DNA from 2 places in the Microbacterium sp. YJN-G genome. Region 1 is predicted to be linked to the other one. Evidence: predicted binding sites of a transcription regulator. Region 1 holds the regulator's gene; the other holds the start of a gene.

Region 1 (4,354 bases):
CTCGAGCGTAGCGGTGATGCGGTCGCGCTGCTCGACGATCTCGTCGACCATGCGCAGCATGGTGGCCGAGTTGCGCAGTGCCGCGGTCGCCGCCGCCTGGGTGAGGGCGCTGAGGTGGTACGGCAGGCGCACCAGGCGTAGCGCGTCGATGAACGCGGGGTCGGCGGCCAGGTACCCGACCCGGGCGCCGGCGAACGCGAACGCCTTGCTCATGGTGCGCGAGACGGCCAGCCGCGGGCGCCCCGGCAGCAGGGAGAGAGCGGATGCCGCATCCTTGGGCGCGAACTCGTGGTACGCCTCGTCCACGATCACGATGCCGCGGGCGGCCTCGTAGACGGCCTCGACGACGTCGAGGCCGAGAGGGGTGCCCGTCGGGTTGTTCGGCGAGCACAGCAGGATCACGTCGGGGTCCGCGTCGCGCACCTGCGCGGCGGCATCCTCGGCGGTGATCGTGTAGTCGTCCTCGCGCGTGCCCGAGATCCACCGCGCCCCGGTGCCCTGCGTGATCAGCGGGTACATCGAGTACGTGGGTGCGAAGCCGAAGGCGGTGCGCCCGGGGCCGGCGAAGGCTTGCATGATGTGCTGCAGCACCTCGTTCGAGCCGTTGCCCGCCCAGATCTGGTCGGCGGTGAGACCGTGCCCGAGGTAGCCGGCGAATGCCTCCCGCAGAGCAGTGAACTCGCGGTCGGGGTAGCGGTTGACGTCGGTGAGGGCGAGGGCGATGTCATCGAGGATGTCGCCGACCACGGCATCCGGCACGGGATGCGTGTTCTCGTTCACGTTCAGCGCGACCGGCAGCGGCGCCTGCGGCGCGCCGTAGGGGGTGAGCCCGCGCAGATCAGCGCGGAGGGGCAGCTCGTCGAGGGAGGTCACCCCTCAATCGTAGGACGCCGGATCGGGCCCCTTCCCCGCGTGACGCCACTGGTCGTCGCGCGCGTGGGCGCGGATTCTGCCCCGTTCGCGTCAGCGCGCGTACTCGACAGGGATCGCGATCTCGTCGCCGATCTGGATCATGCCGGTGCTGAGGTTGTTCAGCCGCTGGATGTCGTCGATGACATCGCGCGGGTCGTCGTTCGGTGCGACCGTGGAGGCGATCGACCAGAGCGTGTCACCCGGCATCACGGTGACGGTCTGGAACTGCACGTTCGCCGCCTGGTCCCCCGAGGCGAGGGCGGAGCCGCCCGCGAACACGGAGAAGGCGAGGACGGCGACGACCGGTGCCGCGGCGAACGCGGTGAGGACGCGGCGGCCGCGTGCGGTCAGGCGCAGGCGGGTGCGGGAGGCCGACCGCGCACCGGCGGACACGCGAGCGATCGCGGGGACCTGGATGCTGATGGTGCTCATGTGACGCTCCTCTGTCTTTCCCCGCGCGCCGGCGGGACTGGTACAGCTTTCGCATCCGGCATCCGGCCGGGGATGCCGGATGCGAAGCTGTGTTCCGAACTTATCTTCGATATCGAACATCTGTCAAGAATTCTTCGACAATCGACCCGAATCCATCCCGACACGCTCGAACAGATCTTCCGTTTTCGGTGATTCCTCGGATACGGTTTCGATATGGAGAGCCCATCACGGGCCACCGACATTCGAACCGGACGCCCGCGCTGGCGCGGATCCGCACCGGACGGCACGCATGAAGGAGCACCGATGAGCGACATCCCGGCCCCCGCCTCCGAGGCTCCGCGCACCCGGCGGCGCAAGAGCCTCAGCGCCAAGCAGATGGCGATCCTCGAGGTCATCCAGACCTCCATCGCGCGGCACGGCTATCCGCCGAGCATGCGCGAGATCGGCGATGCCGTCGGGCTGAAGTCGCTCTCGAGCGTGACCCATCAGCTCGGCCAGCTCGAGCTCAGCGGCTACCTGCGCCGCGACCCGGGCAAGACGCGCGCCATGGAGGTGCTCATCGACCTGCCGGGCACGAGCGCCGAGAACCCCGCCGACACCGCGCCCGCCGTCGGCGATGCCGCCCTCGTGCCGCTGGTCGGGCAGATCGCGGCCGGCGTGCCCATCACGGCCGACCAGCAGGTGGAGGAGATCTTCCCGCTGCCGCGTCAGCTGGTCGGCAAGGGCGAGCTGTTCATGCTGAAGGTCAACGGCGAGTCGATGATCGACGCCGCGATCTGCGATGGCGACTGGGTCGTCGTGCGCACGCAGAACGATGCGGAGAACGGCGACATCGTCGCGGCCATGATCGACGGCGAGGCGACGGTGAAGGCGTTCCGCCGTCGCGACGGCCACACCTGGCTGCTCCCCCGCAATTCGGCCTTCGAGCCGATCCTCGGCGATGAGGCCGTCGTGCTCGGCAAGGTCGTGGCGGTGCTGCGCGCCGTCTGATCTCCCGCCGAAACCCCTCAAGGTTGTCGAAACCCCTCCTGAATCTCGCAATTCAGGAGGGGTTTCGGCACTGCTGAGGGGTTTCGGCGTCTGACGACGCGTCTGACGACGAGACTGACGACGTCGCGCGTGACGACGTCGTCAGTCCCACTTCACGCGTCAGGCGGGGACGACCACGTCCTCACGCACGCGGCGGGTGGCCTCGACGATGTTGCGCAGCGAGGCGACCGTCTCGTCGTAGCCGCGGGTCTTCAGACCGCAGTCCGGGTTGACCCACAGCTGACGCAGCGGCAGCTCGTCGACGGCGCGGCGCAGCAGCGACTCGATCTCGGCGACGCTGGGAATGCGGGGCGAGTGGATGTCGTACACACCGGGGCCCACGCCGTGGTCGAAGCCGTACCGTGCGATGTCGGCGACGACCTCCATGCGGCTGCGGGCGGCCTCGATCGAGGTGACGTCGGCGTCGAGCGCGCGGATCGCGTCGATGACCACGCCGAACTCCGAGTAGCAGAGGTGCGTGTGCACCTGCGTGGGAGCGGCGGCGCCGCCGGTGGCGAGGCGGAACGAGCGCACGGACCAGTCGAGGTAGGCGGGCTGGTCGGCCTTCTTCAGCGGCAGCAGCTCGCGCAGCGCGGGCTCGTCGACCTGGATGATGGCGATGCCCGCGGCCTCGAGATCGGTGATCTCATCGCGCAGCGCCAGGGCCACCTGGTTCGCGGTCTCGCCCAGCGGCTGGTCGTCGCGCACGAACGACCAGGCGAGGATGGTGACCGGGCCGGTGAGCATGCCCTTGACGGGCTTGACGCTCAGCGACTGCGCGTACGCCGCCCACGACACGGTGATCGGGGCCGGGCGCGACACGTCGCCCCACAGGATCGAGGGACGGGTGGCGCGCGAGCCGTAGGACTGCACCCAGCCGTTCTCGGTCACGGCGAAGCCGTCGAGGTTCTCGGCGAAGTACTGCACCATGTCGTTGCGCTCGGGCTCGCCGTGCACCAGCACGTCGAGGCCGAGGTCCTCCTGCAGCGCGACGACGCGGTCGATCTCGGAGCGCAGGAAGTCCTCGTAGTCGTCCTGCGGCAGCTCGCCACGTGTGAACTGGGCGCGCGCACGGCGGATGTCACCGGTCTGCGGGAACGAGCCGATCGTGGTCAGCGGCAGTGCGGGCAGGTTCAGCGCCTGCTGGGCGTTCTCGCGCTCCTGGTAGGGGGCGCGCGAGAAGTCGTCCTCGACGAGCGCACGCCGGCGCACGGCGCCGTCGCGCACGCCGGGCGCCTCGCGGCGGTCGGCGAGGGCTGCGGATGCGGCATCCAGTTCCGTCGCGACGGCCTCGCGGCCCTCCGCGAGCCCGCGGGCGAGGGTGACGACCTGTGCGACCTTCTGGTCGGCGAACGCCAGCCATGACACCAGCCGCGCGTCGAGCTTCGACTCGTCCTCGACATCGTGCGGTACGTGCAGCAGCGAGGTCGAGGTCGAAGCGGCGACGGTACCGGCGCCGAGGGCGCGCAGCGCCTCGAGCTTGCCGAACGCGCCGTCCAGGTCACCGCGCCAGATGTTGTGTCCGTCGATCACACCGCCGACGAGCACCTTGCCGCCGAGATCGGGCAGCGAGGCGGGCACGGCACCGCGCACCAGGTCGATTCCGATGGCCTCGATGGGCGCCGCGGCGAGCACGGCGAGGGTCTCCCCCAGCTCGGCGTACGGGGCGGCCACGAAGATCGACGGGCGCTCGGCGGCGCCGCCGAGCACGGCGAGGGCGCGCTGCGCGGCATCCGCCAGCCGGCCCGTCGAGGCAGGCAGCGACTCGCTGACCAGCGCCGGCTCGTCCAGCTGCACCCACTCGGCTCCTGCGGCCTTCAGTGCCGCGAGCAGCTCGACGTAGACGGCGACGACGTCGTCGAGGCGCGAGAGCGGGTCGAAGCCCTCAGGCGCGTCGTCCGATGCCTTGGCCAGGGCCAGGAGCGTGACGGGACCGACGATGACGGGGCGGGTGCGCAGTCCCGCTGCGGCGGCCTCGGCG
Region 2 (4,354 bases), 980 kb from region 1:
CGGGCGGGCCTCGTCAGGTCTGTGACCGGTGCGGAGGCCCGTTCGGGCGGGCCTCCACGTAGTCAGGTGCGGCGTGCCGGATCAGCAGCCGGGGCCGGCTGTAGCCGTCTTGGTCCCGTCGGACGCCGACACGCACACATCGCTAACGGTGGTGTTCTTGCCAGTGACGGGAGTGACCGTGATCTTGGGGGGAGTCCCCGCAGATGCGGCGGCAGCCGCGACGGTGACACCACCATCTGGGTCAGCGAGTGCGGCAGCAACAGCAGTCGCACCGTTCGCGGCGGCCGCATCGACGGCGTTCTGGGCTGCACGGTCCTGAATGTTGGTGAACATCGGCACGGCGATCGCCACCAGGATGCCCAGGATGACGACGACGATGATGAGCTCGATGAGCGAGAAGCCGGCTTCGCCGTTCTCTTCGCGCTCGGCCTTCTTGGCCTCGATGAGGCGTCGGATGGTACGCATGACGGGGTCACACTCTCCGGGATGACGAAGACGGGTTCCCTGTGTTGGGCGTCGTCTTCGACGGCCTCGAGTACTGCTTTCCCCAACCCCAGAGTTCGGAACCGCCGTCACCCCTCAGTTGTTGCGGCTCCTGGGCACTCATCCTGGACCTGTTACCCGGGTTACACAAGAGCCGATTATCACGTTTCGGTAACGGCATCGGCGCGTCGACTTGCCGATGTTGGATCGTCTTGTTATGCGAACATCAACCGTTCAAGTTGGACACGCAGAGCTTCGGGTTGAGGCCACACGCCGACCGGCCGGCACGCCACGCACACGGGTGGTGGAGCTTGATGCCGCTGCCCGACTCGTTGACCGATTTTTCCCACGCGAACAGGTTTTCATCGTGTTCACGCTAGAGTTCAACGCCCTCCGCCCGCCGAATCCTCAGCCCAGCCAGACGATGTCGATCGCTTCCGCTGAGGCGAGAACAATTCGCCGCAATCTACGAATCTCGCGAGCGGCGGCGGAAGCCGCGTAGACAACGTCGAGGCGCAGCATCCGACCGCTCCGTCTCCGCCACGGCAGCACGCGCCGCGATCCGCGCGGCCTTCCGGCGGGCGTGCCAGGCGACCACCTCGGCATCGATGTCGCGCGTCTTCGTGACCACCGGCGGACCGCCGAGCAGCTGCCGCCGCGCCTCGATCACGCGGCGGTTGAAGTTCTCCAGCACCGTGCGCACATCCTCCTCGCGTCCGAGCCGGTCGAGCTCGCCGTCGAGTTCCCGGTCCTCGACGCGCAGCATGAGGGCAGGCGGGCCGAGGCCGGAGAGGTTCTCGCGCTCGATCTTGCGGCGGATCCACCAGTCGGGGTCGTGCCCCCGACCCGAGCCCCTCGAGCGGTTTGCCCGCGCCGGGCAGATCGTCGAAGTCGCCGCGGCGGATGGCGACCTGGATCGCAGCCTCGACGTACTCCGCAGCATTCTGCGCGGTGAGCGCACTCTGCCGCTCACCGTCGCCCTCCGCTTCCGCCGGTGCGCTCTCACCGGCATCGCGGTGCGCGCGATACCGCGCCGCGTCGCTCATCGCGTCGGACATCGGATCACCCCCCGGTCGTTCCAGGCTACGCGCGGACCCGGGTCGGTGGGCGGCGGTACGGTGAGATGGTTCGGATCTAATGTGTAGTGATGTTCGAAACTTGGTCACCCTTGTGCGAACCAATTTCGAACAAATACTTGACTCAAGAGCCTGCCGCCCATAGTCTGGATACATGGCAGCTCCCCTGACGAAACTGCACGAGGCCGTGTCGGCCATCGATGCGGCGTGGTCGGATGCCGACGAGCTGCCGCGCCACGCGCTGATCTCCCTCAACGCCGCGATCGGGTCGGCGAAGCGGGTGCTCGACGCCATGCAGGCGCGCATCGCCGCCGAGATCGCGCACGAATCCCGGCCCGAACTGGGGCCGGACTCACTGGCGAAGCAGCAGGGATTCCGCAGCCCGGCGCAGCTCATCGCCGCGACCACAGGAGTCTCTGCGGGCGACGCCGCCCGGCTCGTGCAGGTCGGCGAGGCCGTCGCCCCGCGCACCGATCTGGTGGGCGACCCGATGCCTGCCAGGTATCCCGCCGTGCAGGACGCGCTCGCCGCCGGAGATCTGGCAGCTCAGTCCGCCGCGCTGATCATCGCCTTCCTCGATCGGGCGCGTGTGGGCGTCGACCGTGATCTGGTCGCCGATACCGAGCGGCGTCTCGTCGAGCGCGCTGTCGGACTGTCGCTGGATGATGTGCGGCGGCTGGTCAAGCGCGCCGAGGCGGTGCTCGAAGCCGACAGGCTCGAGCATCGCGAAGAGGAGCGCCGCGGGCAGCGAACGGTGGCGATGTTCGAGCGCGACGGAATGTTTCACCTGAATCTGGTCACCCCGGTCGAAGAGGGCGCGCCGATCCGCACGGCCGTCGACGCCTACGTCACCGCGCAGTTCCAGGCGCGTAAGGACGCCCTCGACGCGGGTGGGGTGGATGCCGATCAGCGCACCGTCGCGATGATGCGCGCCGACGCACTCTCGGTGGTCTGCGCGCATGTGCTCGGCTGCGAGAGCGAGCGGATGCCGATGGCCGGCGCCACCGTCATCGTGCGTGTGGACGCCGCCGATCTCGAGGCAGGCACCGGGGCGGGCACGATCGACGGGTTCGACCAGCCGATCAGCATCACCGCGGTGCGCCGGATGGCCGCGGGAGCGGGTGTGATCCCGTGCGTACTCGACTCGGCCGGGGACATCCTCGATTGGGGCAGGGAAAGGCGCTTCTTCTCGAAGACGCAGAAGCTCGCCCTCGCCGAACGCGACGGCGGATGCGCGATGTGCGGGCTGCCGCCGAGCATGACTAAGGCGCACCACATCCGCTGGTGGACCCGAGATCGAGGGCCGACGGATCTCGCCAACGGGGTTCTGCTCTGCGAGACCTGTCATCATCGGATCCACGACAACGGCTGGGATATCCGCATCGACGGCACGGGAACCAAGGGACGAGTCTGGTTCATCCCGCCGCCCTCCGTCGACCCCGCCCGCGCCCCGCGACTCGGCGGCCGGGCCAGGTACGACATCGCAGCCTGACCGGGAACAGCCCGGCCATGCCCACCGTCGTGCGCTGCCCGCCGTGCACTGCCTCCGCGTTCAGCCGTGCCCACCCCCTGCCCGGGCCGACCTGACCGCACCGTTCAGCCGCACCCGCGCCCTGCCCACACCATTCAGCCGTCCCCGCCCCCAGCCCGGGCCGCCCTGCCCGCACCGTTCAGCCGCACCCGCCGTCTTGCCCGCCCGCCACACCCTAGGCTCGTGAGGTGGCCTCCCCCGCATCCCCGGCGCCCTCGGCATCCGGCGCACCCCTGACGCTGAACCGCGAGATCCTGCGCCTCGCCGTGCCCGCGCTCGGCGCACTGGTCGCCGAGCCGGCATTCCTCATCCTCGACGCGGTCATGGTCGGCCACCTCGGCACCGTCCCGCTCGCGGGCCTGGGAATCGCCGGCGCCGTGCTGCAGACGATCGTCGGGCTGATGATCTTCCTCGCCTACTCCACGACACCCGCCGTCGCGCGGAGGTTCGGGGCCGGCCAGCCCGGCGACGCGGTCTCGGTCGGCATCGACGGCATGTGGCTCGCCCTCGGTCTCGGCGCCGTGCTCGCCATCCTCGGCGCGGTCGGCACCCCAGCGATGATCGCCCTGTTCGGCCCCGACGCGGCCGTCGCCACCGAAGCGCGCACCTACCTGATGATCTCGATGTGGGGCCTGCCCGCCATGCTCATCGTGTTCGCCGCCACCGGCCTGCTGCGCGGCATGCAGGACACGATGACCCCGCTGTGGATCGCCGGGCTCGGCTTCGGCGCGAACGCGCTGCTGAACTGGATCTTCATCTACGGGCTCGGCTGGGGCATCGCCGGCTCGGCCTTCGGCACCGTCACCGCACAGTGGGGCATGGTCGCCGCCTACGTCGTCGTCATCCGCCGCCTCGCCCGCCGCCACGGCGCCTCGATGCGTGCGCAGCGCGCCGGCATCCGCGGCACCGCCCGCTCGGGCGGCTGGCTGTTCCTGCGCACCGTCAGCCTGCGCGTCGCCCTGCTCGTCACCGTCGGCGTCGCAACGGGCATCGGCACCCGCGAGCTCGCCGGATGGCAGATCGCCTACACGATCTTCTCCACCGCGGCCTTCGCCCTCGACGCCCTCGCGATCGCCGCCCAGGCACTCATCGGCAAGAGTCTCGGCGCCGGTGATCTGGCGCAGGTGCACCGCGTGCTGCGGCGCACCGTCGCCTGGGGACTGTGGTTCGGCGTGCTCGTCGGCGCCGCGATCGCCGCGCTCTCGGGCGTGCTCGGCACCCTGTTCACCGGCGACGCCGCGGTGGGCGCGCTCGTGCAGCCCGC

The links. Region 1 encodes LexA, which represses DNA repair genes until DNA is damaged. Its sites were predicted from a motif close to TCGAACANNTGTTCGA; they were not measured.
Region 2: H7694_RS15030 (HNH endonuclease signature motif containing protein) is a predicted target of LexA. The motif match lies at 1,667-1,682, and genes of this name have one in related genera.

What each region holds. Positions count from the first base shown of each region.
Region 1 covers NZ_CP060402.1:2,151,331-2,155,684, forward strand. Annotated here, with positions in the region: gene H7694_RS10360 (histidinol-phosphate transaminase) at 1-873, opposite strand, end outside; gene H7694_RS10365 (LysM peptidoglycan-binding domain-containing protein) at 964-1,344, opposite strand; gene lexA (transcriptional repressor LexA) at 1,648-2,334, shown strand; gene metE (5-methyltetrahydropteroyltriglutamate--homocysteine S-methyltransferase) at 2,494-4,354, opposite strand, start outside.
Region 2 covers NZ_CP060402.1:3,128,334-3,132,687, forward strand. Annotated here, with positions in the region: gene H7694_RS15020 (type IV pilin protein) at 82-465, opposite strand; partial or broken gene H7694_RS15025 (DUF1992 domain-containing protein) at 950-1,541, opposite strand; gene H7694_RS15030 (HNH endonuclease signature motif containing protein) at 1,714-3,051, shown strand; gene H7694_RS15035 (MATE family efflux transporter) at 3,279-4,354, shown strand, end outside.